2 regions of the Rhodoglobus galactosidasius genome follow, and region 1 is predicted to be linked to the other one. Evidence: predicted binding sites of a transcription regulator. Region 1 holds the regulator's gene; the other holds the start of a gene.
The links. Region 1 encodes HrcA, which represses chaperone genes, less so after heat shock. Its sites were predicted from a motif close to TTNGCACTCGNNNNNNNCGAGTGCNAA; they were not measured.
Positions count from the first base shown of each region.

Region 2: a site for HrcA is predicted at 1,578-1,604, ahead of groES (co-chaperone GroES). Genes of this name have one in related genera too.

Region 1 is NZ_JBQIAV010000005.1:120,507-135,656, reverse strand. Features, by position in the region: gene leuS (leucine--tRNA ligase) at 1-1,138, shown strand, start outside; gene ACTJJW_RS08360 (helix-hairpin-helix domain-containing protein) at 1,200-1,790, shown strand; gene ACTJJW_RS08355 (ComEC/Rec2 family competence protein) at 1,787-4,132, shown strand; gene holA (DNA polymerase III subunit delta) at 4,164-5,192, shown strand; gene rpsT (30S ribosomal protein S20) at 5,294-5,554, opposite strand; gene ACTJJW_RS08340 (hypothetical protein) at 5,773-5,937, shown strand; gene lepA (translation elongation factor 4) at 6,039-7,907, shown strand; gene ACTJJW_RS08330 (DUF1990 family protein) at 7,912-8,505, shown strand; gene ACTJJW_RS08325 (HAD family hydrolase) at 8,541-9,218, opposite strand; gene hemW (radical SAM family heme chaperone HemW) at 9,318-10,568, shown strand; gene ACTJJW_RS08315 (DUF4870 domain-containing protein) at 10,584-10,958, opposite strand; gene ACTJJW_RS08310 (DUF4870 domain-containing protein) at 11,048-11,446, opposite strand; gene hrcA (heat-inducible transcriptional repressor HrcA) at 11,659-12,681, shown strand; gene dnaJ (molecular chaperone DnaJ) at 12,705-13,805, shown strand; gene ACTJJW_RS08295 (16S rRNA (uracil(1498)-N(3))-methyltransferase) at 13,815-14,546, shown strand; gene ACTJJW_RS08290 (histidine triad nucleotide-binding protein) at 14,564-14,917, shown strand; gene ACTJJW_RS08285 (PhoH family protein) at 14,904-15,150, shown strand, end outside.
Region 2 is NZ_JBQIAV010000001.1:144,029-159,178, reverse strand. Features, by position in the region: gene ACTJJW_RS00810 (DUF4190 domain-containing protein) at 1-351, shown strand, start outside; gene ACTJJW_RS00805 (class I SAM-dependent methyltransferase) at 366-1,553, opposite strand; gene groES (co-chaperone GroES) at 1,677-1,973, shown strand; gene rarD (EamA family transporter RarD) at 2,098-3,042, shown strand; gene ACTJJW_RS00790 (ABC transporter substrate-binding protein) at 3,100-4,386, shown strand; gene ACTJJW_RS00785 (ABC transporter substrate-binding protein) at 4,517-5,773, shown strand; gene ACTJJW_RS00780 (ABC transporter substrate-binding protein) at 5,945-7,222, shown strand; gene ACTJJW_RS00775 (ABC transporter ATP-binding protein) at 7,561-8,298, opposite strand; gene ACTJJW_RS00770 (ABC transporter ATP-binding protein) at 8,295-9,269, opposite strand; gene ACTJJW_RS00765 (branched-chain amino acid ABC transporter permease) at 9,259-10,239, opposite strand; gene ACTJJW_RS00760 (branched-chain amino acid ABC transporter permease) at 10,249-11,529, opposite strand; gene guaB (IMP dehydrogenase) at 11,809-13,311, shown strand; gene ACTJJW_RS00750 (ABC transporter permease subunit) at 13,308-14,114, opposite strand; gene ACTJJW_RS00745 (ABC transporter ATP-binding protein) at 14,104-15,024, opposite strand; gene ACTJJW_RS00740 (TetR family transcriptional regulator) at 15,021-15,150, opposite strand, start outside.

The DNA.
Region 1 (15,150 bases):
TCCTGTTCCCTTCGACCAGCTGCCGGTTGAATTGCCATCTACCGAGGGCCTCGATCTGAAGCCCAAGGGCAAGTCACCGCTCGCCGCAGCCGAAGACTGGATTAACGTCGCCGACCCGCGCGATGGCAGCCCAGCCCTGCGCGACGCTGACACGATGGACACTTTCGTCGACAGCTCCTGGTACTTCTTGCGCTTCCTGTCGCCGAACGACCCAGACAAAGCATTCGACCCCGCAGAAGCCGAAAAATGGGCACCCGTTGATCAGTACGTCGGCGGTGTCGAGCACGCGATTCTGCACCTGCTGTACTCGCGCTTCATCACCAAGGTGCTTTTCGATCTGGGCTATGTGAGCTTCACCGAGCCATTTAGCGCACTGCTTAACCAAGGCATGGTGCTCTCTGAGGGCAAGAAGATGTCGAAGCGCAGCCGCAAGTCCGTCACCTTCTCCGGCGAGATTGCCGAGCACGGTGCCGACGCGCTCCGATTGACCCTCGCGTTTGCGGGTCCACCCGAGGAGAACATTAACTGGGAAGATGTATCGCCTCCCGCATCGCATAAGTTCTTGGCTCGCGCATTCCGTCTCGTAGGGGATGTGACCAGCGCCCCCGAGATCGAATGGAAGACGGGCGATGTTGCTCTGCGTCGTGCTACTCATCGCTTCTTGGCCGATGGGCCAGGGCTCGCCGAATCGTTGAAGTTCAACGTGCTCGTCGCCCGCATCATGGATCTCGTGAACATCACCCGCAAGGTGATCGACACCGGCGCCGGTGGTGGGGATGCTGCGGTGCGTGAAGCCGCAGAAGTCATCACGATCGCCCTGAGCCTGTTTGCTCCGCACACCGCCGAAGAGATGTGGGAGAAGCTCGGCTACGAGCCGACTGTTGCTCTCGCCGGCTGGCGTAAGGCTGACCCATCGTTGCTTGTGGAAGAGTCGGTTACGGCTGTTGTTCAGGTTGATGGCAAGGTACGGGATCGTCTTGAGGTCTCACCCAAGATCGATAGCGCGGAGCTTGAAGCTCTTGCGCTCGCCTCGACAATTGTGGCGCGCACCGTTGGGAATCGCGAGATCGTGAAGGTCATCGTGCGCGCTCCGCGACTCGTCAACATCGCGACTCGTCAACAGCCCACAGAAGGCTAAGTAACTCCACACTTCAGGCTGCGCGCGCTTCGAGAGGTTGGAGCGCGCGTAGTTTCTGTGCGTGGAAGAGTTCGAGCAGGCCAGACGCGCCCGATTGCGGTTGCGCGTCGGGGCAGTCGTTGTGCTGGTGTTGGTGGCGCTCGGCTGTGCCGTGCTCGTCACGGCTCTCACTACGCGACCAGAGTCGGCAGAGATTTCTCGGGGCGAGCCGGGAGATTCTGAGGGGGAGTTTTCGCTCAGTTCCCCGTCCGTGTTTGTGCACGTCACTGGCGCAGTTGTGCGACCCGGCCTTTTCGAGCTCGCGGATGGGGCCCGCGTTATTGACGCGATTGCGGCCGCTGGCGGCTTCACTGAGACCGCCAATCGTGACGAGCTCAATCTTGCGCGATTGCTGACCGATGGTGAACAGTTCTCCGTGCCGCAAGAAGGCCAACAGGTGGCGGATGCTGCGGCATCCGATTCGCGAGTGAATCTGAACACGGCGGATGCGGCAGCGCTCGACACGCTGCCTAGAGTCGGACCGGCGATGGCAGCCCGAATCTTGGCGTGGCGCGATGCGAATGGCCGGTTCACGAGCATTGACGACCTGCGCAATGTCTCGGGCATCGGTGACAAGACCTTCGAGGGACTGCGCGAGCTGATCACCGTATGAGCCTCGATTTGAGGCTGAGCATCCCTGTTGCTATCGCTTGGTTGGTCGCGGTGCTTCTGATCGGTGTCCCGCAGTGGGCCGTCGCGACCGCCGTTGTGCTGTGGTTTGCCGCTGGAGTAGCGACTGCCGCTGCGCTCGTCTCTCGGCGCCAGCTGTTGGCCAGTGTTGCTCTCGCGTGCACGCTGGCAGCTCTCTGTTCGACCGCCGTTGCGGTGCAGGCGGATGCTCGTCAGCCTGAGGCGCTGAGCGACCTTGCCGCTCGTCACACTCAAGTGGAGGTGTGGGGCTCGACCACCTCTGCGAAGCCTGCCGATGCTGAGTACTTTCAGGCGCAACTATCGTCGGTGACTGTCGACGGGCAGACGGTGCCGCTGAGCTCTCCTGCGCTGGTCTTTCGTGACAGCGATCGGTTCGACACGAATACTGCTGATGCGGTGCCACAGGGCCGCGAATGGGGGATCGGGGTCGAGTTCTCGGTCGCAGCAACACTCACGGCAACCGAGCCGGGTGATGGTCGAGCGGTACTGGTGTTTGCGTCGGAGGATCCACAGTGGCGCGCCGATCCGGCTGGATCTGTCGAGTGGGCAAACCAACTCCGGCGCACGTTTGCCGCCGCAGCCCAGATCCTTCCTGGCGGTGGCGGGCAACTCATCGGCGGGCTCGCGATCGGCGACACCGCTGCGGTCAGTGAGGAGTTGGATGCCGCAATGAAGGCCAGCTCGCTGAGCCACCTCACCGCCGTATCAGGAGCAAACTGCGCGATCGTCGTCGGGTTGATCATGGCTCTCGGCAGCAGACTCGGTGCCCATCGCATACTGAGAATTGCGCTCTCGGTGCTCGTGCTACTCGTGTTCGTAGTAGTTGTCACTCCAGACCCGAGTGTTCTCCGAGCAGCTCTCATGGCGACACTGGTCCTCATCGCATTGGGCAGCGGGCGACCAATCCGGGGTATGGCAGTACTCTCACTCGCCGCGATCAGCCTTCTGGTGTTTGACCCGTGGCTCTCGCGCAATTTCGCGTTCGCGCTGTCGGTCTTTGCAACGGCTGGTCTGCTGCTGTTTGCCGAACCGCTGGCGCAACTGTTGGGCCGCTGGTTACCGCGGTGGCTGTCACTCGTCATCGCCGTGCCGCTCGCAGCACAACTCGCCTGCCAGCCAGTCCTGCTGTTATTGCAGCCCACTTTGCCCACCTATGGGGTGCTCGCGAACGTACTCGCGGCCCCGGCTGCACCCGTCGCCACAGTCGTGGGTTTGGCAGCCTGTGTGGCGCTCACCGTTTTTCCGCCCCTCGGCATTGGCCTGATCTGGATCGCGTGGCTGCCCTCGGCTTGGGTGGCCGCTGTTGCGACCTTCTTTGCGAATGCTCCGGGTACGCGCATCCCGTGGTGGGAGGGCTGGGTGGGGGTCGTCGCGCTCAGCATTCTCACCGTTCTTCTGTTGGCGGCGTTGGTGATGAAGCAGCCGTGGCGTCGTCGAGCCCTGACGATGCTGGTCATCGTCACAACGCTCGCGGGCGCTGCCGCCGCCGGTCTCGGGGTGAGTGCGGCGCTCTCGTGGCCCACAGATTGGCAGTTCGCTCAGTGCGATGTCGGGCAGGGGGATGCCGTGGTCGTGCGCAGCGGTGAGCGAATCGCCCTGATTGACACCGGGCCCGATCCCGAGCGCGTCGACTCCTGCCTCACACGCTTGGGTATAGGCCGTATTGATCTGCTCGTACTCACCCACTTTGACTACGACCACGTGGGCGGTGCTGAGGCGGTGATCGGTCGAGCTGACACGGTGCTAGTCGGTCCGACTGGGTCCGCTCAGGATGTCGCGCTACTCGATGCTTTCACGGCAGCGGGCGCTCAGGTGCTCCCTGCCAGCGCTGGGGATCGCGGTGAGCTCGGGCAACTGTGGTGGAGCGTGCTGTGGCCCGGCGAGCGACTTGCGGGCATCGATCCGGGAAACGATGCGAGCGTGATCGTCGAGTTTCTGCCTCGGCCCGATTGCGAGCACCAGTGCCTCAGCTCCGTGTTCCTCGGCGACCTCGGCGAGAGTGCGCAGGCGAGACTCGTAGGGGAGCGCGCGCTGTCGACAGTGGATGTCGTCAAAGTCAGTCACCATGGTTCCGCCGATCAATACCCGCCCCTCTATGCCGCACTCAACGCCACTGTGGGACTGGTGGGTGTCGGAGCCGAGAACGGCTACGGGCATCCGACGGCTGACGCGCTGGACATGCTCGACGACGCAGGAATCATGGCAGTACGAAGTGACACCGACGGGCTCGTGCTGGTGTCGCCAGGGACGCAGCCCGGTGCAGTTCGGCTGTGGTCGGAACGGCACGTCGGCGGGCAGGGTTAGGCTGGGGTCGCAGTTCTAAGTGAGGAGTCTCGTGGCCGCTAAGCCCCCAGCGCGATCGCCGGCAAAATCGAAGGTCGTTATCCCACAATTGACGTGGAACAACGTGCGTCCGGCGCCCATTGTGCTCGTCAGTGGCACCGAAGGTTTTCTTGCCGACCGTGCAATTCGGTTGCTGCGTGACACCCTCAAGGTTGAAGACCCCAGCCTCGAGGTGAGCGACCTAGAGGCAGACCAGTACGCCCCAGGTGAGCTCATTAGTTTGGCGAGTCCGTCGCTCTTCAGCGAGCCGCGCATGATCCGCATCACGAACGTCGAAAAGTGTTCTGACGCATTCATCGCAGAGACGGTGAAGTATCTGGATGCTCCCGCCGACGACACCTATGTGGTGCTCCGTCACGCCGGGGGAGTGCGCGGCAAGAAGCTTCTTGACGCAATCCGTGCAGGCACGGGTGGCGGTATTGAGGTGGTGTGCATCGACCTCAAAAAAGATTCCGACAAGTACGACTTTGCGGCCGCCGAATTTGCCACAAAACGTCGACGAGTGACACCGGGCGCACTGCGCACCCTCGTTTCTGCATTCTCTGCTGATCTCGCCGAGCTTGCGGCTGCCTGCCAGCAGCTCATTGCCGACGATGCGGATGAGATCAACGAGTCAACTGTTGCCCGCTACTACTCGGGGCGGGTCGAAACTAGCGCATTCAAGGTTGCTGATTCTGCGATCGCAGGCCGTTCAGGCGAGGCTCTTGTCTTGTTGCGCCACGCGCTCGCGTCGGGGGCAGACCCGGTGCCGATCGTGGCTGCATTCGCGTCAAAGGTTCGAACGATGGCGAAGCTCTCGGGTGGCTCAATGTCGTCAGGTCAGGCAGCGAAGACTTTTGGGATGGCACCGTGGCAAGCAGAGCGGGCTATGAAAGATTTGCGGGGCTGGAGTGATGCTGGGCTTGGCTCCGCCATTGAAGCAATCGCTGACACGGATGCTCAGGTCAAAGGTTTGGGGCGCGACCCTGTCTTTGCGCTGGAACGCATGATCTCTGTTGTGGCGGCTCGCGGCATCCGCTAATTAGCTGCGGCGTTCGACACCAAACGACCTAACAGCAAACGCCCCCAGCCGCGAACGGTGAGGGCGTTTGTTGTGTTCGGCGGTGTGCCGATCAGAGGTCTTTAGAGTGCTGCGACCTGCTTGGCGATGGCCGACTTGCGATTCGCTGCCTGGTTCTTGTGCAGAATGCCCTTGCCGGCGGCCTTGTCGAGAGTCTTGGTCGCTGCGACGAGACGTGCCGTAGCGGTCTCTTTGTCGCCAGCCTTGATCGCTTCGCGCGTTGCGCGGATAGCGGTCTTGACCTGGCTCTTGGCCTGACGGTTGCGGTCTTGTGCCTTCTTGTTGGTGCCGATGCGCTTGATCTGCGACTTAATATTTGCCACGTGTAGGTGCTTTCTTGTTTGTGGATCAGAGATGGTGGGCGGCCGTGGAAGAGAATCGATGTTCTGATTCCCGGCCGCGATGCGCATACTGTTCGACAAAGAACCTTATGCATAAGCCAACAGGCAACATTACCAGCGCGGTGGAGCTATGGCAATTGCATCGCAATTGTGCGACCCCAGCGCCGGGCAAACTATGTTTGCTCGGTTTCGGTGGAGCTATGGCAATTGCATCGCAATTGTGCGACCCCAGCGCCGGGCAAACTATGTTTGCTCGGGCACGTATCGTGTTGGCCTGCGTTGCAACGTTTGGCTGGGTTGTGGTTGTGGTTGCGGTTGCTGGCGCGTTGATTTCGCTGCCGTTTCTCTTCTTTGCCGCGTTCTAGAAGCTCCTTAGAGGTGCTCTAACAACCCGACAATCCTGGGTCTGCCCGTCCTGTGAACCGGGTGCGCGCAGGATCGTCGCTCACGTGGGAGAATTGGGCGGATGTCTCCTCGCGCCTCTTACACACTTGAGCCTGCTTCGACCGATCCTGCGTTTATCCGCAACTTTTGCATCATTGCGCATATCGATCACGGCAAGTCCACCCTCGCTGACCGCATGCTGTCGGTCACGGGGGTTGTCAGCGACCGCGATATGCGGGCACAGTACCTCGACCGCATGGATATCGAGCGCGAGCGCGGCATCACCATCAAAAGCCAGGCTGTTCGCATGCCGTGGGCTCTCAGCGATGAGAACGGCAAAGAGCAGGCGTACGCGCTGAACATGATCGACACGCCTGGCCACGTTGACTTCACCTATGAGGTGTCACGTTCGTTGGCTGCATGTGAGGGCGCAATTCTTTTGGTGGATGCGGCGCAGGGCATTGAGGCGCAGACGCTCGCAAACCTCTATTTGGCGATGGAGAACGATCTGACGATCATTCCGGTGCTGAACAAAATTGACTTGCCTGCTGCTGATCCCGACAAGTACGCCGACGAGATCGCTGGCCTTATCGGTTGCGATCCCTCGACGGTGCTCCGGGTTTCTGGCAAGACGGGCATTGGGGTTCCCGAGTTGCTCGATGAGGCGACGCGGTTGATTCCTGCCCCTGTAGGCGACCCATCCGCTCCTGCCCGCGCAATGATTTTCGACTCTGTTTACGACGCGTACCGCGGAGTTATTACCTATGTGCGCATGATTGACGGCAAGATGGCGCCGCGCGAAAAGGTCATGATGATGTCGACGAAGTCGGCTCACGAGTTGCTTGAGATCGGTGTGAGCTCACCTGAGCCGACACCGACGAAGGGTCTCGGCGTCGGTGAGGTGGGTTATCTCATCACCGGTGTGAAGGATGTTCGCCTCAGCAAGGTTGGCGACACGGTTACCAACTTTGCGAAGCCGTCGACGCAGCCGCTTAAAGGTTATTCCGAGCCGAAGCCGATGGTGTTCTCGGGCCTCTACCCGATTGACGGTTCCGACTATCCGGTGCTTCGTGAAGCTCTCGACAAGCTGAAGCTGTCGGATGCTGCGCTCGTTTACGAACCTGAGACGTCTGTAGCTTTGGGCTTTGGTTTCCGCTGCGGATTCTTGGGTCTGCTGCACTTGGAGATCGTGCGTGAGCGTCTCGAGCGCGAGTTCAACCTTGACATGATTGCCACCGCGCCTTCAGTAATTTACGAGGTCATCGGCGACGACAAGAACGTCACCACAGTCACGAACCCGAGTGAATTCCCTGGCGGAAAAATTGCTAGCGTGAGCGAGCCGATGGTGAAGGCATCCATTCTGACCCCGAAGGACTTCGTCGGAACGGTTATGGAGCTCTGCCAGTCACGTCGCGGAACCATGCAGGGCATGGAATATGTCGGCACTGACCGCGTAGAGCTTCACTACACGATGCCTCTTGGCGAGATCGTGTTCGACTTCTTCGACCACTTGAAGAGCCGCACACAGGGCTATGCCAGTCTCGACTATGAGCCCAGCGGAGCCCAGGAGGCGGATCTGGTGAAGGTCGACATTCTGCTTCAGGGCGAGGCTGTCGACGCGTTCAGCGCGATCGTGCACCGCGACAAGGCGTATGCCTACGGCGTGCTGATGACTGAGCGTTTGAAGAATCTGATCCCGCGCCAGCAGTTTGAGGTGCCGATTCAGGCAGCAATTGGCGCACGTATTATTGCTCGTGAGTCGATCCGGGCGATGCGCAAAGACGTTTTGGCTAAGTGCTACGGCGGTGACATTAGCCGCAAGCGCAAGCTCCTCGAGAAGCAAAAAGAGGGCAAGAAACGCATGAAGATGGTCGGTCGCGTCGAGGTTCCACAGTCTGCCTTTATTGCAGCGCTGTCTGGTGAAGTCGAGTCCGGTAAAGAGAAGAAGTAGACGAGTGGATGCCCGCACCTACCCCAATGCGCCTGTTACGTACGGCGCGGTGGGTGCCACGCGCGGCAGCACTTTTACCGTTCTTCCCCCGACAGGCTTTCGTCGTGTTGAGCGCAGTGCGCGAATTGGACACGGTGAAGAGCGGTGGGCCTTTGCGCAGCAGCAGATCCTGACGTGGGGTGTGAAACGCCGCAGCGGCTTTGGCGTGATGCTATTGCCTCGCGATCCTACCGGTGACTCGCTCAATCTATCGCACGACAGCGATGCGCACCCCAAGGTTCGCCCAGGTGACACGGTTGTTCTTTCCGCTGGTCGCGACCCGTTTACCGCACACGAGCCAGTGCGTGTTGTGTACGTGGTCGACAAGCCCAAGGTCGCCGGGTTCGCGTATGGAACGCTTGAGGGTCATCCGCTGCGCGGCGAGGAGTCATTCATGATCGAGCGTCGAGCAGATAACTCGATCTGGATTACTGTTCGATCGTTTTCGCGACCAGCATCGACGAGATGGATGTTGCTCTCTCCCGCTCTGCGAATTCTGCAATACATCGTGGTCGGCCGCTATTTGCGTGCGCTGGCCGGCGCTATTCATTCGGTCTAGTCCTGTCGCCTAGTTCAACCGGCTGGGCCTGCGGTCTAGCCTCGCTGGGTGAGCTCGGCGACTGTGCCGAGTACGTCGTCGAGGCCCGTCACGAGGTCGTCAACGACAAGGAGCGCGTTTGTGCTGCGGAGGTCGGTAACCGAGTATGCACCGGTCGCCACAGCGATAAACGGCAGCGCCGCGGAGTCTGCGGCGAACCCATCGTTCGGAGTATCACCGATGATCACGTGGGTACCTTCACCGAGTTGGGGTGCGACGAGCGCGGTGAGATGGGGGCGATTGGGCGAACGATCGCCGAAGAACGAGTTCTGCCAATTGAAGTCGTCGATTGAGTAGCCGGCTGCCAGCAGTTTGTAGCGAGAATGCTGGGGACCGTTGCCCGTAAGCAGCGCGTTTGTCCATCCACGGCTCGACATTTGCCGAAGTGCCTGCGGACCGCCCGCAACCGCCTCCCGAACAAACCCGCTGTCGTGTTGGGCACGTGTGCGCCTATCGAGTTCGTTGAGCAGGTCATCCAGCATCGTGCTCGGGTGGCCGTTGAGCTCCAGCAGCTCCGTAAGAAGCTGGCCCTCAGTCATTCCGTGAGGGGTTGTGATGCGGCGACGCGGCGGGGCTCCAGTGACGCGCGTGAATGCGTCGAGATAAACGGTCGCTCCGTCGCGGGAGTTGCGAATGAGTGTGCCGTCGATGTCCCAGAGTATGTGCGTGCTCACGGTTACATTCTCCCATGAGCGAGGTGCGACAATTGGGGGAGTGCCTGCATGCAACAGCTGTGGCACGCTCTCGTGATCGGCTGCTGAGGGGACTCGTTCGTGCCAGGTGCTTTGCCCATTGCCGACCCAGCACCCCTCGACGGCGCGCTCCCCGAAAGCGCTGCGGTCGGTTCAGAGAGCCGCCCGTGGAGCGTGTATATTCATGTTCCGTTCTGCCGGGTGCGCTGCGGTTACTGCGACTTCAACACCTACACGAGCGAAGAATTGCGCGGGGCCAAGCGGTCTGACTACGCCACGGAAGCTATCGCTGAGATGGCGCTGGCATCCACCGTGCTGTTTCAGGCTGGTGTTGCGCCTAGAGAAGCGTCGACAGTGTTCTTTGGTGGCGGCACGCCAACGTTACTGCCGGTCACTGATCTGACTCGGATGCTCGCTGCTGCCCGCGACACGTGGGGATTTACTCCGGATGTCGAGGTCACCACCGAGGCGAACCCCGATTCTGTTGACCGTGACTATTTACTCGCGCTCAAAGACGCCGGCTTCACGCGGGTGTCGTTCGGGATGCAGTCGGCTGTGCCGCACGTGCTCGCAACGCTTGAGCGCACTCATGATCCCGAACGAGTTCCTCATGTGGTGACGTGGGCACGCGAGGTGGGGCTCGATGTGAGTCTCGACCTGATCTACGGCACTCCGGGGGAGAGTTTGGTGGATTGGGAACGCTCGCTCGATCACGCTATTGCGCAGAGTCCGGACCATATTTCTGCTTACGCGTTGATTATCGAGACGGGTACCAAGTTGGCGGCACAGATTCGCCGCGGCGTCGTCGCCCCGGTCGACGATGACCTGCAGGCTGACATGTACGAGCTGGCCGAGCAGAAGCTCAGTGCTGCGGGCTATGACTGGTACGAAGTCAGCAACTGGGGCAAGGCCAGCGATGATCCTGACGTCAGCAATACCAGTCGCCACAACCTCGGCTATTGGCTGGGCAACGACTGGTGGGGCGTTGGCCCTGGTGCGCACAGCCACGTCGGCGGGGTGCGCTGGTGGAATGTAAAGCATCCGGCGGCCTATGCCGACCGCATCGCTGCCGGACACTCGCCGGGAGCAGGCAGAGAGACGCTCGCTGATTCGAGCAAATACTTGGAGCACGTCCTGTTGCGCACCCGCGTGCGCAACAGTCTGCACATCAACACCCTCGATGCCGATGGCCGTCAAGCAGTCGCAGGTCTCATTGCCGAGGAACTCGTGGATGCGCGCGCCGCACTGAGCGGAACGATTGAGCTCACGCTAAAGGGGCGCCTGCTCGCGGATGCCGTGGTGCGGCGATTGCTAGCAGACGCCCCTATTTAGAGTGGTTAGTTTGAGTTATTTAATGAACTGGAACGTCAGCGGGTAGCTGTATGCCTGCCCATTGTTTGCGGCGATGGCGGCGATGATGCTGAAGATGATGATGACAATTCCGACGGCAGGGATGATCAGGAACCCGATGCCGACGACGGTGAGAATAGCGCCCAAAAACATCGCGATGTACATGGTGATCTGGAAATTCAGAGCGGTGCGGGTGTGTGCGCGCACGAAGGGCCCGCGGTCTTTCAAGATGAGGTAGCCGACTAACGCTGGAACGAATCCGAAGAAAATTCCACCGACATGAATCAACGTGGACCAAAGCTTCTCGTCGCTCGGACTCATCGGTTGGATCGGTGCGTACGGAGAACTGGTGGGAGGTGTGGAATCTGACATGACTCCATTAAAGCGTGCATTGGGCAAAAGAGTAGCCCCGAGAGCCGAAGCTCTCATGGCCGAGTCTCATTTAGTTAGTAAATATTGTGTTACTTGATGAGGCGAAGTGCGAAGGGGTAACGGTAGTGGTTGCCGTCTTTAGCCTTCGTGAAGCCGATGATCGAGAAGATGATCGAGACTACGACGAGCGCGAACCAGAGCAGGCCCTGGATAGGGGCGAAGAGACCAAACGTGACCGTTGTAAGGATCGAGCCGAGGATGGCCAGCGCGATGTGGGCGATAGCGAGCGTGATCTGGAAGTTCAGCGCTTCTTTGGCTTCTACGTTGGTGAACGCACCGCGGTCCTTGAAGATCAGCCAGATGATGAGTGATGGCAGGAAACCAAGGATTCCGCCCAGATGAGCGAAGGACGCCCACTGGTTGTCCTCAGCCGTGGTCAGTTGGGCTGCCGGCTGCGGAGCGGCGGGCTGCGGATTTGCGTCAGTCATGAGTTCGTGCCTTTCAGGTGAACAAGGGAACTTCCCGGGTTTCATCAAAATGCTCGGTTTCACACCTGAGCACCGCCCCGGAGGGGTAGCACCCAAGTACAGACATACGGTAGCGCTAATGAGTTATGCGGTGCAACGGCTGTGTCGCGGTGCGTCGAGTAAGATTGGCAGTCGAACGGATTGAGTGCCAATCAAGAGAGGTGGGTGGTGGCATGGTTTCCGCCCGCGGACTTGACGTGCTTCGAGTCATCGTGCAGGACTACGTTGCTACGCGCGAGCCTGTCGGCTCTAAGTCGATAGTGGAGCGTCACTCTTTTGGCGTCTCTGCCGCGACGATCCGCAACGACATGGTTTTGCTCGAAGATGAAGAGCTGATTACCGCTCCTCATACCTCATCTGGCCGAGTGCCCACCGACAAGGGCTATCGCGTATTTGTGGATCAGCTCGCAGATTTGCGGCCTCTTACGAGCGCACAACGCCAGGCAATCGAGTCGTTCTTGGGTCAAGCAGACGACTTGGATGACGTGCTCGCGCGCACTGTGCGCATGCTCTCGCAACTGACCAACAGCGTCGCGCTTGTGCAGTACCCCTCGCTGGCAACGGCTCGGGTGCGCCATATTGAGTTAGTCCCGCTGAGCGCTTCCCGCATCATGACGGTGTTTATTACCGATTCTGGCCGTGTCGAACAACGACTCATCGATGTTTCGGAGCCCCTCGACGACGTGTTCTTGGGGGAGATGCGCGCAAAGCTGAATTCTGCCCTCAACGGGCGATCTCTGCCTGAGGCGGCCGAGAGGCTCGCGAATTTTGCCGACATTTTTCCTGTCGAACGCCAGCCAGTGGTCAGCCAGGTGGCATCCAGTCTGGTTGAACAAGTCTTGGCTAACCGTCATGACAAACTTGTATTGGCGGGCACAGCAAATCTTGCGCGAACCGAGCAAGATTTTTCTGGCAGTATTTTTCCCGTACTAGAGGCAATAGAAGAGCAAGTTACGTTGTTACGTCTCTTTGGAGAGATGCAAGTAACTAGTGGATCCGTTTCTACTCGGATTGGGCGAGAGAACGCAGAATTTGGACTTGAAGAGACGTCTGTCGTTACGGGTGGGTATTCCTCGTCGGGCGGTGGCGTTGCGCGGCTGGGTGTGTTGGGCCCAACTCGCATGGACTATTCGAACAACATGGCAGCGGTTCGCGCGGTAGCGCGTTACCTGTCACGACTTTTAGAAGAAAATTGAGCTCGTAAGGAGCAATCGGAACTTTGGCAGATCACTACGAAGCCCTCGGCGTTACACGCGAGGCCACGCCCGAAGAAATCAAGAAGGCGTACCGCAAACTCGCTCGCGAGTTGCACCCCGACGTAAACCCGAGCGCGGATGCTTCTGAGCGGTTCAAATCCGTGACGCACGCGTATGACGTGTTGAGCGATCCGCAGCAGCGTCAACAGTACGACATGGGCGGCAGCGGTGGTGGTTTTGGCGGGGCCAACTTTGGCTTCGGCGACATCTTCGAAACCTTCTTTGGTGGCGGTGGTGGCGGCCAATCCGTCGGGCCTCGTTCGCGACGTGAGCGCGGCCAAGACGCCCTCCTGCGGGTTGAGGTCAGCCTAAAGGACACGATGTTTGGCGTTTCGCGCGACATCGAGGTCAACACCGCTGTGCTTTGTGAGACCTGTGAGGGTAGCTGTTCGGCACCCGGGTCTTCGCCGGTGCGCTGTGACATTTGTCAGGGAAGTGGTCAGATTCAGCGCCAGGTTCGCAGCCTTCTGGGTAACGTCATGACGTCGAGCCCCTGTGGCACGTGCCGCGGCTACGGCAACATCATTGTGAACCCCTGCGCCACGTGTGCCGGACAGGGCCGCGTGCGCGCTCAACGCACCATCTCAGTCGACATTCCGGCCGGTATCGAAACCGGTTTGCGTCTGCAGATGCCGGGCCAGGGTGAAGTCGGGCCGGCGGGTGGACCCAACGGCGACCTCTTCTTAGAGATGAAGGTACGTCACCACGACGTCTTCAGTCGATCCGATGACGATCTACTCGCCACCGTCGAAGTTCAAATGCTCGACGCGATCTTGGGCACCACGGTCACCCTTGATGGCTTAGACGACAAGGTCGAGGTGCACGTCAAGCCCGGCACTCAGAGTGGCGAGGTGCTCACCGTTAAGGAGCGAGGCATTACGAGCCTCCGCGGTGGCGGTCGCGGTGACTTGCGCTTGGGCATCCAGGTGGTCACTCCGACCAAGTTGAGCAGCGCCGAGCAGGCCTTGATCAAACAACTTGCTGCCGCGCGCAAGAGCAAAGCGCCAGAATTTGCCGAGTTCCAACAGGGACTCTTTGCCAAGCTGCGCGACCGGTTCCTGTAGGCGAACACAGTGGCTCACCTCTATATCGATGAAGAACTCGACGACGCGAAGGTCGGCGACACTGTCTCGCTGACCAAAGCAGAAGCGCGTCATGCGGTAACAGTGTCGCGCCTGAAAGTCGGCGAGACTGTCGCGATTAGCAATGGTGCAGGGCTCACAGTCTCGGGGCCGATCACCACCGCCGAGCACACCGAACTCAGCATCGAGGTTTCCGAGGCACAGCACACTCCGCGCAGCACGCCTGCGGTATTCCTCGCGCAAGCATTGGCCAAGGCTGACCGCGACGAGCTTGCGGTACAAGTGGCCACAGAACTTGGCATTGACGGTGTAATTCCGTGGTCGGCGGCGCGCAGCATTTCCCGCTGGCAAGGCGCGAAAGTCGCCAAAGGTCGCGACCGTTGGGCGGCGATTGTGCGCGAGGCCAGCAAACAGTCGTTGCGCACGTGGTTGCCCGACGTGCTTGATCTCGTCACCACAAAGCAACTCGCTACATTTGCCTCCAGCACCCGGATGCTCGTGCTCCAGCCGGCCGCAACAGAGACGCTTGCCGACCTCGTCGTTGATGATCGCGACATTGTGCTCGTCGTCGGGCCCGAGGGTGGTGTCGCAGATCATGAGCTTGAGCTATTGACGGCGGCTGGAGCATCCACGGTTCGACTGGGAAGTGAAGTGCTGCGCACCTCTACTGCCGGCCCCGCTGCGCTTGCGGTGCTGAACGTCAAACTTGGTCGCTGGGGCTAGAGGTTTAGGCTAGAGCCATGTCTGATTCACCTTCGATCTTTACCAAGATCATCGCTCGCGAGATTCCCGCGGATATCGTCTTCGAGTCAGATTCCGTGATCGCGTTTCGCGACATTGCGCCCCAAGCGCCTGTGCACTTGCTCGTCGTTCCCAAGACTGAGCAGTTTGCGAACGTTTCGGAGCTTGCTGCAGGCAACCCGGCGTTACTTGCCGAGTTGGTTTCGGTGGCGCAACAACTCGCCGATGAGCACACCAGTGGCGAGTACCGACTGATTTTCAACACCGGCGAAAGCGCCGGTCAAACCGTGTTCCACGTGCACGCTCATGTGCTCGGTGGACACCTCGAGGAAGGCACCCTTGGTCACGAGTGACTCTGAGTCCGCACGTACTGAGTCCGCACGCATTGAGTCCACAGAGGCGACAGAGCGCGAAAGCGTTGCCATTGAAGTAGATGGCGTGGCTATGGTGCGGCTGCTAGGCCCACATGACCGACTGCTCCGGGTGGTTGAGAGCAAGTTTCCCGATGTCGAAATGCATGTTCGCGGAAACGAAATCACCCTCACCGGCGACTCCGTTTCGCTCGCGGCCGCCGAAGAACTTGTGG
Region 2 (15,150 bases), on a different contig from region 1:
ACCCCGATTCCGGGATATGAGGGTGCGTCGACGCCAGGTCAGGCACCGTTCACTCCGGTTCCTGCCGGTCCATTGCAGGGGCTGTCCATCGCATCGATGGTCACCGGAATTTCGGGCATCCTGTTGTCGTTCGTTGTGTTCGGTTTCTTGCCCGGTGTGGCAGCGGTCGTTATGGGACACATGGCGCAGAAGAAGCAGCCGCAGGCGCGCCCCTTCTGGCTCACGGGCCTCATCACCGGCTACATCAGCGTCGCGATTGGCCTCGTCACCGGACTCTTCGTCGTTGGTGCGGTTCTGCTCTTTATGGCAGGCTTTAACGAGGTAGGCCCCGGCTTCCGCGGTGGGTTCTAACTAGTCCCTACGCGCTACGGGGTGTGTGTCACGCGTTGCGCAAGCAGCGCCCGGCGTTTACCCGCAACGCGCGTGAGAATCAATGTTGCACTGTTCTCGCCTTTGAGCGAGAGCGATCTTCGAAAAATCGCGGGGTCAATATCGACCCCGCGCTTTTTGATTTCTAGGGTTCCGATCTTGCGCGCAGCGAGCTCTTTCTTCAGCGAGCGCTTGTCGAGGGGAAAGTCGGCCACTATTTCGAAGCACGTAGCGAAGGGCGAGGCAGCAGGGGCATCCGCGCTGAAGTAGGCGATCGACGTGTCGAGCATCCGGCCAGTTAACTGGCGGGCAAGGTCTCCAATGAGGCGCGCCCGGATGACGGCGCCGTCAGGCTCGAACAGGTACTGTCCAAGTTCCCCGGCCGCTTCGTCCGCGCTGTCGGCGGCTGCCGTCATTTCGGCGGTGCCGTGTTCGCCGATTACGAGGGCTGCGCGCCGGATGCCGGGGCGGGCAACAGCGCCAAACCAGAGTCCGAGTTCGACGACTTCGCGCCCGACCGAGATCCACTGGGCTTCCGCGTTGTCGGGGATCAGATCGCGGTCGATGCCGGGGCCGAGCTTGATCCCGGTGGGGTAGCGTTGGGCCAGTCCGAAGGCGAAGTCGAGTGATGGCGTCCAGTCGGCAGGGTTAGTGAGGCGAACGCGGGCGTCGCGCCGTGCTGGGTCGAGGTAGATGCCATCGATGCCGGTGAGGTCTGCGGATTCTGCGTCCCCGTGTACGACTTGCGCGTTGCTCCACGGCGCTAGGTTGTAGCTCGCGATTGCTGCGGTGGTCTCGTCTCGCTCTACCGCGGTGACGTTGAGGTCGAGGCCCGCGATGGCGAGCGCATCAGCACCGATTCCACAGCCGAGATCGGCAACCCATCTCACCCCAGCGGCGCTAAAGCGTCCAGCGTGCAGAGAAGCAACCGAGAGCCGGGTTGCTTGTTCGAGGCCGGCCTCGGTGAAGAGCATCCGTTCCGCAAACGGGCCAAACTTGCTTGCGGCTTTTGCACGCAATTTTGACTGGCTGAGCACTGCTGCGACGAGTCCAGCGCTGTGGCCGGCCTTGCGGAGCGCAGCGACGGTTCGCACGATTTCGTCGCTCGATTGCCAGACCGGAAGTGAGTCAAGCAGGCGAAGGCCCTCGGACGAAAGCAGCTCCCGCAATTCGCTCTGATTCATTCTCTAACCGTATCCGCATCCGTATTGGCACTCACGTTGATCGAGTGCCAACCAAGCCGTATAGTTGATCTGGCACTCCTACAGGGAGTGTGCCAACCCAAGAACTTGAGAAAGAGGTCCCACGTGTCGGTGTCCATTAAGCCGCTCGAAGATCGCATTGTTATCAAGCAGGTAGATGCAGAACAGACCACCGCGTCTGGGCTCGTCATTCCTGACACTGCGAAAGAGAAGCCCCAAGAGGGCGAAGTAGTCGCCGTAGGTCCCGGTCGCATCGATGACAACGGAAACCGCGTGCCGCTCGACATCGCTGTAGGCGACAAGGTCATCTACTCCAAGTACGGCGGAACCGAAGTGAAGTACGGCGGAGACGACCTGCTCGTACTGTCGGCTCGCGACGTTCTCGCTGTGGTCGTTCGCTAAGGCGATTAGCTAGATCCTCGCCGAACTTCACTGTTCGGCAATACACAAGCCCAGGGCTCCGGCCTTGGGCTTGTGTATTGTCTGGATGTCATAGGAGCCCCCAGCGCAGCCCTAAGCTTTAGAGGTGACCACGACTTCTCACGCGACTGATCGCGTATCGCCGAGCGGCCTCGGTTTCGCAGTATCCGCCTACGTCTTGTGGGGCGCGATGCCTATCGTGTTCTTCTCTCTCAAGGAGTCAGGCGCGATTGAAATTGTGGCCTGGCGCATTGTGTTGTCGCTCGTTTTTTGTGCGGCTCTTCTGCTGGTCACCCGCGGCTACGTACGAGTGTTGGTCATCATTCGTGACCGCAAAACTTTCTGGAGCCTCGGTCTTGCCGGAGTGCTCGTTGTCATCAACTGGCTGATCTACGTGTACGCCAGCCTCAACGGACACATTGTGGAAGCGTCATTGGGTTACTTCACCAACCCGATCGTCACGGTGTTGCTCGGCGTGATAATTCTGCGCGAACGGTTGCGTCCGCTGCAGTGGGTTGCCCTCGGGATAAGTGCTCTTGCTGTGCTCGTTATTGCCATTGGTTATGGCAGTTTTCCGTGGATCGCACTGGGGCTGGCCTTCAGCTTCGGTCTTTACGGTCTCGTTAAGAAGAGCGTCGGGCCGAAAGCGGATGCGCTGGGCGGCTTGGCCGTAGAGACAGCATTTTTGACGCCCATTGCGATTATTGTTCTGCTCGTGTTGAGCGCAAATGACTCCCTCACGGTGGGCACGGTGGGCACCGGCCACACGGTGTTGACGTTGTTCTTAGGTGCGATCACGGCGATTCCGCTGATCCTGTTTGCCGCAGCAGCCCGCCGTCTGCCGCTCACCTACATGGGACTTGCGCAGTACTTGGCGCCCATCTTGCAGTTGGTCGTTGGTGTCTTCATCTTTCATGAGGCGATGCCGCCAGAGCGCTGGTTGGGTTTTGCAATTGTGTGGGTGGCGCTGGCAATCCTCACCTTTGATCTGTTCCGTCACTCTTCTCGCACTCGGCTAGGTTCGCCGTCCGAAGCTCCGGGTGCACCGTAGTATTCCTGTGAAGGTGCGTGATCGCCCGAAGATCGCGGCTCCGAGAGAGGCAAGTCAATGACGAGGTTTCGCGCGACTCGATGCCTGATCGTTGTGGCATCAGTTTCTGTAGCTCTTGCGGCGTGCAGTTCGCCTGCCCCGACGGCGGCACCGCGTTTCGCTCCCGCAGCGTCGCCGACTCCGACTCCGGTCGTGACTCCCTCTGGTGACGGTGTGCTGCGAGTGGGCACTATCTTTCCGACGAGCGGAGCGTTCTCGTTTCTTGCTGCAGCCCAAGCTGCCGGTGTGGCGGCAGCGGTTAAGGAGATCAATGCAGCCGGTGGCGTTAACGGCGAACCGGTCGCAGTGGTGAGTGTTGACTCCGGCGAAGCAAAGACCACCAAGCTGGAGACGTCGTTTAAGGTGTTGGTGTCGAAGAAGGTGGATGTGGTGATTGGGCCGTCGTCGTCGGCTCTCGCTCAGCGCGCTATCCCATTGGCAATTGATGCCAAGATTCCAATCATCTCTCCTGCGGCAACGTTCTCGACACTCACTGATGTCTTCGATGACGGATACTTCTTCCGCACGATTCCGGCCTACGACCAGCAAGGGCACGCCCTAGCGGAGGCACTTGCGGGTGGGGACACCACACAGCGCCTTGCTTACGTTTATGTTGCTGACGATGAGGGCACCGCCCTTCACGATACTTTTGTCACGGCGCTCGCAGAGCACGACAGCGAACTTGTCGCAGACGAGGTTTTTTCCAGCGTGACCACCAACTTTGATTCAATCATTGCCAGCCTTAAGAAGGCGCGACCCGATGTTGTGGTAATTGGATCGACCTATGACTCGGTCAAGGCGACAAAGGCTGCGATTGGCAAGATCGCTGCCGCAGGCTACAAGGGTTCCAAGTTGTGGCTCACCTCACTCAACACTGGCGACTATTCGCAGTCGTTTAAGAACGGCACCCTGAAGGGCGTGCGGGGAGTGATTGACGGCGCGCAGCCTTCGAAGGCTTTCATCGCGACTCTCAAGGCGAGCAATCCGAAACTGACCAGCTATCGCTATGCGATGGAGGCGTATGACGCCACGATGCTGGCGGCTCTCGCCGCGATCGTCGCTCAAGACGATGAGGGGGAGGCGATTGCGGGTTCGCTCTACGACGTCTCCAAAGGTGGCGTGAAATGCCTGAGCTTCGCTGAGTGCCGTGAAGTGCTGAAAACCGGCAACGACATCGACTACGACGGCATCTCCGGAACGGTGAACTTCACGCCAGGCGGAGATATCGAGCCCGGATACTGGGGTTACTACACCTACGACGGCGAAAACAAGTTCGTGTTTAAGAGCGGATCTGTCGTCGGCTAAAACGAGTGCCGCCCGGATTGGGGGCACGATATCGGCGACAATTTGGGTTCCCTGAGTTCGTCTTTTGTGGTTTGCCCACTACCGTAACAATGCCGCTTTTTGTTTTCGGCGGCAGATAGGAGCGACTGTGATGACATCCATACCCGTTGGATCACGCGTGTCGCTGCGGACCCGTCGTGGGTTCACAGCAGTTGCTGGCGTTCTTGCCGCTGTACTTGTGCTGAGCGGATGCACAGCCGAAGAGGTTCCGAAAGAGGCCATCGCGCCCAAAGATTTGACCCTCACCATTGGCGCTCTCGTGCCGGAGTCAGGTTCACTCGAAAAGTTTGGCCCAGCCGTTTCCGCAGCCATTGCCTTGGCGGCACAAGACGTCAACGATGCAAACGCGAAGCTCACGGTAAACGTCGAAACCCGGGATTCCGGAGACTCCACGGGTACGACGGCAGAGGATGCCGTGACCGAGCTGCTCGCTGCCCGAGCCACCGTGATTATTGGCGGGCTTTCGAACGGTGTCTCGAAGAAAGTAGTCGACAAGATCACCGGTGCCGGTGTTGTTGAGATTTCGCCGGCAAACGATTCGCCCGACTTCTCTAACTATGACGACAGCATGCTCTACTGGCGCACCTCGCCTTCCTGCGCACTCGAAGGTTCTGCTCTTGGGGCCGAGATGGCCGACCGCGTTGACGGTTCAATCGCGATCCTGTCAGAGGACGTACTCTGTGGACCGCTCCTGCCGCGAGCGGTCGGGGAAACCTTCCAGCGTGGTGGTGGCGAAGTCATCGTCGAAGAGACTATTGACGAAAAGGCCACCGGCCTTGACGATCAAATCGCTGAGGCGATTGCCGCGAAGCCGGATGCCGTAGCAATTCTCGGTACGACGCAGGCAGAGAAGATCGCCAAGGCCTTCATTGCCGCTGGCTACTCGGGCGATCAGCTCTTCTTTAGCGGTCTGTCACTGGGCGACCGTGGTTCAGGATTTGCTACGGGGAGCCTGACCGATTCGATCGTGACGCATCCGGGGCTAGAAATGTCTACGATTTCTGAGTTCACCGATCGGCTCGTGGAGATCAATCCGAGTTTGAAGGACTTCAGCTACGCAGCAGAGAGCTATGACGCCGTGATCTTGGCGAGCCTTGCAGCGTTGGCATCGCAGAAGACCACGGGCGAAGGGATCTCGAGCAAGATGCAAGAAGTCTCTGGTGGTTCTGGCGAAGGTAAAGTCGTGACGACTTTTGCGGATGCCGCGAAGATCATCCTTGATGGTGGCATCGTAGATTACGACGGTGTTTCGGGCCCGATAACCCTCAGTGACAATGGCGATCCTCAGGACGCCAGTATTGGGATCTACCAGTACGGTAGCGACAACGTGTACACCCGGATTAACTGAGTAACATCTGCGTTTCTGAAGAGTCTACGAATGGTAACGATTCTGAAGAGTGTTACAAGGCTGTAGTACAGACGTATTGTGCGGACGTCCCGAGTGGGCATAGCTTGACAGTGTGGTGACAACGCAGTGCCACTTTTGATTCCTGAACACATTCGAAACGCAAGGAGCAACATGAGCGTATTCGCGAAGGCTACGGCCTCCCCATCACGGTCCAAGCGGACCCTGATGAACAGTCTCGCAATTGTCGGTGCAAGTGCACTGGTATTGGCTGGCTGTGCAACAGGCGGAGAGGAAACACCTTCCGGCGGCGGCGGCGGCGATCTTTCGCTGAAGCTGGGAACGGCACTCCCCGTAACCGGTAACCTCGCGTTCCTCGGCCCGCCCGAGATCGCAGGAACCGAGTACGCAGCTGCTCAGGTTAACGAAGCCAATGCAGGCATCGAGATCGAACTGATCCAGGGTGACTCCGGCGACACCGACAACAAGGCATACGAGACTGAAATCCCCCGTCTGCTCAATGAAGATGTTTCCGCCATTCTTGGTGCAGCATCCTCAGGTGTTTCGCTTCAGTTCATTGACCAGGTTGTTGGCGCTGGAGTAATCCAGTTCTCGCCGGCAAACACTTCGGCCGCATTCACGGACTACGACGACAAGGGCCTGTACTTCCGTACCGCTCCTTCCGACGTGCTCCAGGGTGAGGTTCTCGGTAACCTGATCGCTGCTGATGGTAATGAGACTCTCGGCATGATCGTTCTCAACGACTCCTATGGAACCGGCCTCGCCAAGTTCACGCAGGAAGCATTCGAAGCAGCCGGTGGTGAAGTTGTTTCACAGCCCACGTACAACACCGGTGACACCACGTTCGACGCACAGATTTCAGAAGTTCTTGCTTCTGACCCTGACGCGATCGCACTGATCACCTTCGAAGAGGTTTCGACCATGCTCCCGAGCATTGTCAGCGGTTTCCCCGCCGATAAGCTCTACTTCGTAGATGGTAACCTCGCCAACTTCAGTGACGAGCTGGCTCCTGGAACCCTCACGGGCGCAAAGGGAACCCTGCCCGGCCTGAGCGTTGACACGATTGCTGACTTCACGTCGGCAGTCAACGACTACTGGGTTGAATCAGGGCAGCCTGAGCTCACCGAATTCAGCTACGCAGCTGAGTCGTTCGACTCGGTCATCTTGCTTGCTCTCGCATCGCTCGCAGCCGGTTCAACCGACTCCGCAGCAATCGCAGAGAAGCTGCAGGAAGTATCGGGTGGTTCGGGCAACGGCGAGAAGTGCAACACCTTCGCCGACTGTGCAGACATCATCAACGGTGGTGGCGTAGCTGACTACGACGGCATCTCTGGTCCGATTTCTTTCGACGAACTCGGTGACCCCACCGAGGCGCAGATCGGTGTCTACCAGTACGGTGACGACAACACCTACAGCGCGTACAACGGCTAATAACCGCTAAGACTCGCTAAGAGAAAGGCCCCAACCCACTAGGGTTGGGGCCTTTTTCGTGCACTCAGGGGGCTGTGGTGGATGCTGAAGCGGTTTCACGGAGCAATCGCTGTTGGTAATAAACCTGAAACCGCGTCAGGTGCCCGCGTAAGCGCCTGACTTCTGCGCGGATGATCGTCTCGACGTCTCGTACCGTAAACGGCGCTCAGGGCGGCTTGCAGCGCCTTGAGGGTGCGGATGTTCGGCCGAGGCAGCGTCTGACCTGCCCGTTAACGCACAATTGCTCCGCCCGGACGAATCCGGGCGGAGCAATTGTGGCGGTGCTGAGTGCTACTGGTTTAGGTGCCGAGCGTACCGAGATACAGCCCGATGACCTTGGGATCGTTCAGGAGTTCGCGCCCTGTTCCCTCGTAGGCATCCTTGCCCTGATCGAGAACGTAGCCGCGGTCACAGATTTGCAGGCAGCGTCGTGCGTTCTGCTCAACCATGATCGTCGTGACACCGGCCTTGTTGATCTCCGAAACGCGAATGAACGCTTCGTCTTGCTTCACAGGAGACAAGCCAGCGGATGGTTCGTCGAGCAGCAGAACCTTGGGGTCCATCATGAGCGCCCGCGACATAGCCACCATTTGGCGTTCACCGCCCGATAGCGAACCGGCACGCTGCTTGAGCCGCGATTTGAGTTCGCCGAAGATGCCAACAACAAATTCGAGCCGTTCGTCATAGATCTTGGGGTTCTGGTACAGCCCCATCTGAAGGTTCTCAGCGATCGTCAGACTCGGAAACACGTTGTTGTTTTGTGGCACAAAGCCAACACCGCGTGCCACGAGCTTGTTGGCTTTCAGCCCCGTGATCTCATCGCCATTCAACGTGATCGAGCCGCCGCGCACCTGCACTTGACCAAAGATGGCCTTGAGTAGTGTCGATTTGCCTGCACCGTTAGGGCCGATGATGCCGATGAGTTCGCCCGGATTCGCGACCAGGTTGCAGTCGTTCAGGATGTCCACCCCGGGAAGGTACCCCGCGGTGAGGCCCTTGACGTGGACTACTGCATTCTCGGTTGGGATTGCGTTCACTTGCGGGGCCCCTTGCGCTTAGCGATCTTGGAGTCGAGTTCTTTTACCTCTGCTGCCATATCGATCGCGGCTGTGTTGAGCTCGCCCTCGATACGACCCGTGACGATACCCAGGTCCACGTCTTGATGCGAACCGAGATACGCGTCGATCACTGCTTGATTCTTCATGACCTGGTCTGGCGGGCCTTCGGCCACTACCGCACCCTCGGCCATCACAATCACCCAGTCGGCGATGTGGCGAACCATGTGCATGTCGTGCTCGACGAAGAGCACCGTCATTCCCTCTTCCTTCAGGTCGAGGATGTGGTCGAGCAGCGACTCTGTGAGCGCCGGGTTGACGCCTGCCATCGGCTCGTCGAGCATGACGAGCGTTGGTTCGCTCATGAGTGCTCGGGCCATTTCGAGCAACTTGCGCTGTCCGCCGGAAAGGCTGGCAGCGAAGTCTGACGACTTGGTGTCGAGCTTGAACTTCTTGAGTAAAATCTCGGCGCGTGCCTCAATTTCGGCTTCTTGCTTGCGCCAGAGGCTCGGGATCATGCCGCGGAAGATGTTCTCCCCGATCTGATTCTGCGCACCGAGTTTCATATTCTCAAGAACGGTCAACAGCCCGAGAGCCTTTGTCAGTTGGAACGTGCGCACCTGGCCGAGTCTGGCCACTTTGTGTGCGCCCATCCCGGCGAGGGCGTGTCCGTTGAACGTCCACTTGCCTTCGTCCGGTTTGTCGAATCCGGTCATCAGGTTAAACAGCGTCGTCTTTCCGGCACCGTTCGGACCAATCAGCGCGGTGATCGCGTTGCGAGGGATCTCAATGTGGTCAACGTTGACCGCGGTGAGACCACCGAACGAGCGACGAATTCCGTCAGCAATGATGATCGGATCGACCTTGGCAACTCCGGGAACGATATCGCCCTTGTGGAGCCCCGTCGTCTTTTCTCGTTGCACCGGTGCAGCCGGTGTGTCTTTATTTGACAAAGGTCAGCTCCTTCTTATTGCCGAGGATGCCCTGCGGTCGATAGATCACAAGCAACATCAGCGCCACACCTACAAGGATGAAACGCACCGTTTGCGACTGTGTCGTGGTCATGAACGGCAAGAGGCCGATGTTGACCATGGCGGGAAGCAGGTTGCTCAGCAGGACTTGAACGCCCCAGAAGATCACCGAACCGATAATCGGTCCGAAGATCGTCGCTGCTCCACCGAGCAGCAGTGCGGTATACACGAAGAACGTCAGCGACGTCACATACACACCGGGGTTCACGGATGCGGGGAGGGCGTACACGATGCCACCGAGGGCTCCGAACACACCACCGAGCATTAGCGACTGCAGCTTGTAGGAGAACACGTTCTTGCCGAGGGCGCGCACGGCATCCTCGTCTTCACGGATTCCCTTGATGACACGGCCCCACGGGCTGCGCATGACTGACCACAGGATGAGTGCCGCGATTGTGAGAATCACGATGCCGAAGATGCGAACCCACCAACCGTTCTGGTTGTACTCCCATGGGCCGAAGCCGTAGGTGCCATCGGGGATCGGGTTGAACGCACGGAAGCTGTCGTGGTAGCCGCTCAGTCCATCGGCAGACCCGGTGTACTTGTCGAACGTTGTCGTCAGGAATAACAGGCGCACAACCTCGGCGGCCGCGATCGTCACGATTGCCAAGTAGTCACCGCGCAGTCGCAGAGTAGGAATGCCAAGGATGAGCGCGAACACGAGCGAGCCACCGACACCGACGAGCATGCCGCCCCACCACGGGAAACCGAAGGTGAGGATTGAGATCGCGTAGCCATAGGCACCGATCGCCATGAACGCGGCGATACCCATGTTGAGCAAACCGGTGAAACCGAAGTGCAGCGCAAGACCGAGCGCCGCGAGGGCATATCCGATCGTTGCGGGTGCGATCAGCGATGACGCGGTATTGGAGAGAATTTGAAGAATATCCATGAGCGGCCCCTAACCTATTCTCTCAGAGCGACCGAGGATGCCCTGCGGTCTGAACAACAAGACGATGATGAGCACGCCGAGCGCACCTACATACTTCAGGTCAGAGGGAATGAAGAGACTAGACGTCTCAACGAGGACTCCGACGATGATTGAACCAACGAGAGCGCCGAATGCGGTTCCCAGACCACCCAGGGTGACTGCGGCGAACACGAGTAGCAGGATCTGCATACCCATGTCCCAGCGAATGCCCGGTCGGAAGTAGGCCCACAGCACGCCGGCGAGGCCGGCCATTGCTGCGGCGAGAATCCAGACAACCCGAACTACTTGGTCGACATCGATTCCCGATGCGGCGGCGAGCGACGGGTTGTCAGAGACGGCACGAGTCGCCTTACCAATCTTCGTTCGCACGAGCCACCACGCGAAGATCAGGATCACGACGGTGCTGATGATCATGCTGATCATGTTGGTCTGACTGAGCGACACCGAACCAAAGAGTGGGATATCGGGGGAGTCAGAGCCGGGCAGTTGTTCCGTTCCGCCACCGCGGAAGTACTGGAATGTGTATCGAAGTGCCAGCGAAAGACCGATCGAGACAATCATGAGCTGGACGATGCCCACGCCCTTCTTGCGCAAGGGTTTCCACAGGCCGGCGTCGAGCGCCCAACCAAAGCCCGCGCTCAGTAGCACCGCTATCGGTATCGCAAACCAAACCGGTTGGCCAAGATCGACCGAGACAATTAGTGCCATCACCGCGCCAAAGGTCACCATTTCAGCGTGAGCGAAGTTGGACAGCCCGGTGGTTCCGTAGACGAGCGAGATGCCGATAGCGGCAAGTCCGAGCATGAGCCCAAAGTTGAGGCCGTTGACGAGGCGTTCGACGAGTTGGTCAACGAAGCTGACGACATTGCGCTCACCACGACCGATAAAGAAGTTCATCACTGTCGAGCCGCTGGGCCCAATCAGTGCTTCTTTGACGTTGGGGGTGTCGTCATCGCCGACTTCGTCGATTACTGCGATGCCCTCAGGCAGCGTATCTTCGTCGAGTGTGACGCTGAATTCGTCACCGTCGGGCACACCGACTTTCCATTGGCCGTCGGCATCCGTGACAACTTCAACGTCGTAGCCGCCACCAGAGACGGTGAGAAGTACACCTTCCAACGGCACGCTTTCGAGCTTGACGTTACCGATGATGCTGTTGTCGTATTCGTCGACGTTAACCTCGTCAGCCATGGCGGGCATGGACATGAGAGAGAAAGCGGCGGAGAGAGCAACGATGAGCGCTACAAGCACTCCACGTCTATTTCTCCGTCGCGTGCGGCGATATTCCGCTGTGTTCACAGGACCTCCAGAAAGGGACCCAGCAGGAATCAAGAATCCCGCGGGTTCTGATGTGTCGACGGCATTGACGACACTGGCCGATTGCGTCCGACATACAAGTGCTTGTCGGGTACAAAGCGGTGAAGCCATTATGCGGGGGAATGTTCAGGCAGGAAACCCGTTAATATTGATTGGCCGCAGATTTAACACAAGATCGCCGGTTTCACGCTCCTGGTGCGAGGAAGATTTAACATGGAACAGCCTGACCCTTTCGGTTTCGTCGGACTTACTTATGACGACGTGATGCTTTTGCCCGGTCATACTGATGTGATTCCGAGCGATGCTGACACGAGTTCACGTCTAACCCGCAGAATCCGGCTCTCTTCGCCCCTCATTTCGTCGGCGATGGACACGGTCACAGAGGCGAGAATGGCTATCGCAATGGCTCGAAATGGTGGTCTCGGCATACTGCACCGCAACCTCTCGATCGACGATCAGGCCGCTTTCGTCGACAAGGTAAAGCGCAGTGAGTCGGGCATGATTACCAATCCGGTAACAACTACGCAACAAGCGACTTTGGCCGAGGTCGATGCGCTGTGTGGCCAGTTCCGGATTTCCGGTGTTCCTGTCATCGAAGAAGACGGAACGCTCGTCGGAATCGTCACTAACCGTGACATGAGGTTCATTGAGCCAGAAGACATGGAGTCGACGCTGGTGCGCGACGTCATGACCGCTATGCCCCTCATCACTGCCTCCGTCGGCATCGAGCGCGAGGGTGCAATTGCTCTGCTCAACCAACACAAGATCGAGAAGCTGCCTCTCGTGGACGACAACGGCAAGCTCATCGGTCTCATCACCGTTAAAGACTTTGAGAAAACCGACCAGTACCCGAATGCCACTAAAGATGACGAAGGGCGACTGCGTGTAGGCGCGGCCATCGGATTCTTCGGTGATGCGTGGGAGCGCGCAGAGCGACTGCGCGACGCAGGTGTCGACGTGATCGTGGTTGACACAGCCAACGGCGAGTCCGCTGGAGTGATCGACATCGTTCTACGGCTCAAGGCAGACTCCTCGTTTGACGCGATCGACATCATCGGCGGCAACGTCGCTACCCGCACAGGTGCACAAGCGCTCATCGACGCTGGTGTGGATGCCGTCAAGGTCGGAGTTGGACCAGGATCGATCTGCACGACCCGCGTTGTTGCTGGTGTCGGAGTTCCCCAGGTGACTGCCGTGTACGAGGCGTCGCTTGCCGCCCGCGCAGCGGGGATTCCGGTCATCGCCGACGGTGGCCTTCAGTATTCTGGTGACATTGCCAAGGCGCTCGTCGCCGGTGCAGAGACCGTCATGCTTGGCTCGCTGCTTGCGGGAACAGACGAAAGCCCCGGCGACCTCATCTTCCTCAACGGCAAGCAGTTCAAGAGCTACCGCGGAATGGGTTCTCTCGGCGCTATGCAAACCCGAGGCAAGAAGACCTCATACTCCCGCGACCGCTACTTCCAGGCGGATGTTCCTTCGGACGAGCAACTGATCCCCGAAGGGATCGAAGGCCAGGTTCCCTATCGCGGCCCGGTCTCCACGGTGATGTACCAGCTGCTCGGCGGTCTACGGCAGTCGATGTTCTACACGGGTGCTCGCACTATCGAGGAGCTGCACCAGAAGGGCAAGTTCGTGCGGATCACCGCCGCCGGGCTGAAAGAATCGCACCCTCACGACATCCAGATGGTCGTTGAGGCACCCAACTACCGCCGCTAAGCGGAGATGTCTCTGCGGTTGAAGACGATTCCGCCGATGACAAGCACTAGTGCGGAGATACCGTAGACGAGGCCGAGTGCACCCCAGTCGGCTCCGTCACGCAGCGGCGAGTTTCCGAAAGCCCATTCGTAGGGCGAAAGCACGTGGAGCCATTCAACGTCGGCGCTCTGGTTGCCAAGCGAGTTGAACACGTAGCCCAGTACCGAGACACCGGCGGCGGCGATTGTTGCGAACGAACGTCGACCCGTGATGGCGCCCACTGCCAGGCCAAGGCTTGCCGAGAGGATCCCGAGCCCTAGCAGCGCCAGAACCCCAGCGACAATGTTCGATGGCTCGATGTCGATACCGGAGGAGTCGTTGAGCGCGAGAATCAGCAGCGCCGCGATGGCGGCAAGCCACAGCAGTCGCAACACTACGGAGAGGCTGCGTTCAACCATCACTTGTACTCGCGACACCCCGTGGGCAAGTGTCAGCTCAAGCGAACCGGCCTCTTCGTGTCCGGCAATTGCAGCCGAGCTCCAGACTGTGGCCGCAATCGTCATGAGAACAAACCCGATAAGACCAAGAACGGTGGCTTGAACGTAGCCGGCGCCACTCGAGAGGTCCTCGAAGCCGAGTGTGTTGGAGAACCCTTCAGGGAGTGAGTCGATCATCGATTGGAAGCCAGCATCCTCCCCGGCGAAGGACGAATACAGCGGGACATACATGAAGATCGCGCCGGCAAAGCCTGCAGTCCAACCAAGGAGTCCACGCCAGGACTCGGCAAGGCTGCGGCGGGTTAGGGGCAGAAAACTAGTTGTCATTGTGCGCCCCCGAAGAGTAGAGGTTGATTACCGACGACTCAAGATCCTGTTCCTCAACCCGGAGGTCGACGACGTGGAACGGTGCGATCGCCTTGACGAGTGAGTCGATGTGTCCCTTGATGGTGCCGGTGATGTGAACGATGTCTCCGTCCGTAACCGTGAGATCGTCCAGTTGCGGCAGCGTTTCGAGAGTGGTGCGGATGTTGTCGGCCGAGACATCCGTGAAGTCAACGATGACGCGGCGCACAGCACTCGCTCGCAGGGTCGCGACGTCGCCAACTTTCACGATCTTTCCGTTGCGTAGGACTGCGACTTGATCCGCTGCGGTCTGAATTTCACTGAGCACGTGCGAACTGAGGAACACGGTTTGCCCTTTGTGCTGGGCCTCGCGAACCATTGTCAGAAACTCTTGTTGCACGAGCGGGTCGAGTCCGCTTGTTGGCTCGTCGAGTACGAGCAGTGGCGGTTCATGCATGAACGATTGCACAAGGCCCAGCTTTTGCTTGTTGCCCTTGGAGAGTTTGCGCACGTGCCGCGTGAGGTCGAGCCCGAGGCGTTCGGCTAGTTCATCGATACGGCCCTCGGGCACGGGGCCACTGATGTCTGCGTAGTGCCGGAGTAGCGCGCGACTGGTTACTCGCCCCTCAAGCAGGAGTTCGCCGGGAAGGAAGCCGATTCGACGACGGAGTGATGCGCCGCCGGCTCGGGGAGATTCTCCCAGCACGGTGGCGGTGCCGGAGGTGGGCCGGATGATGTCGAGCAGCAGTCGCATGGCTGTTGTTTTGCCGGCACCATTGGGGCCGATCATGCCGAACACGCTGCCAGTCTCGACGGCGAGATCCATGCCGTCGAGCGCAGTGTGGCGGCCATAGCGTTTCGTGAGCGCTCTAGTTTCTATTGCGTAGGTCATGACGTGGGGCCGGAGCCCCGTCCCTTCTTGGAGTGATCCTTGCGTGCGTTGTGGGAGGATTCACGACTGGCGTCGAGCATGCTGCTGTCGAGGTAGAGGCCCTCGGTATAGATCTCAAGCGCGGCG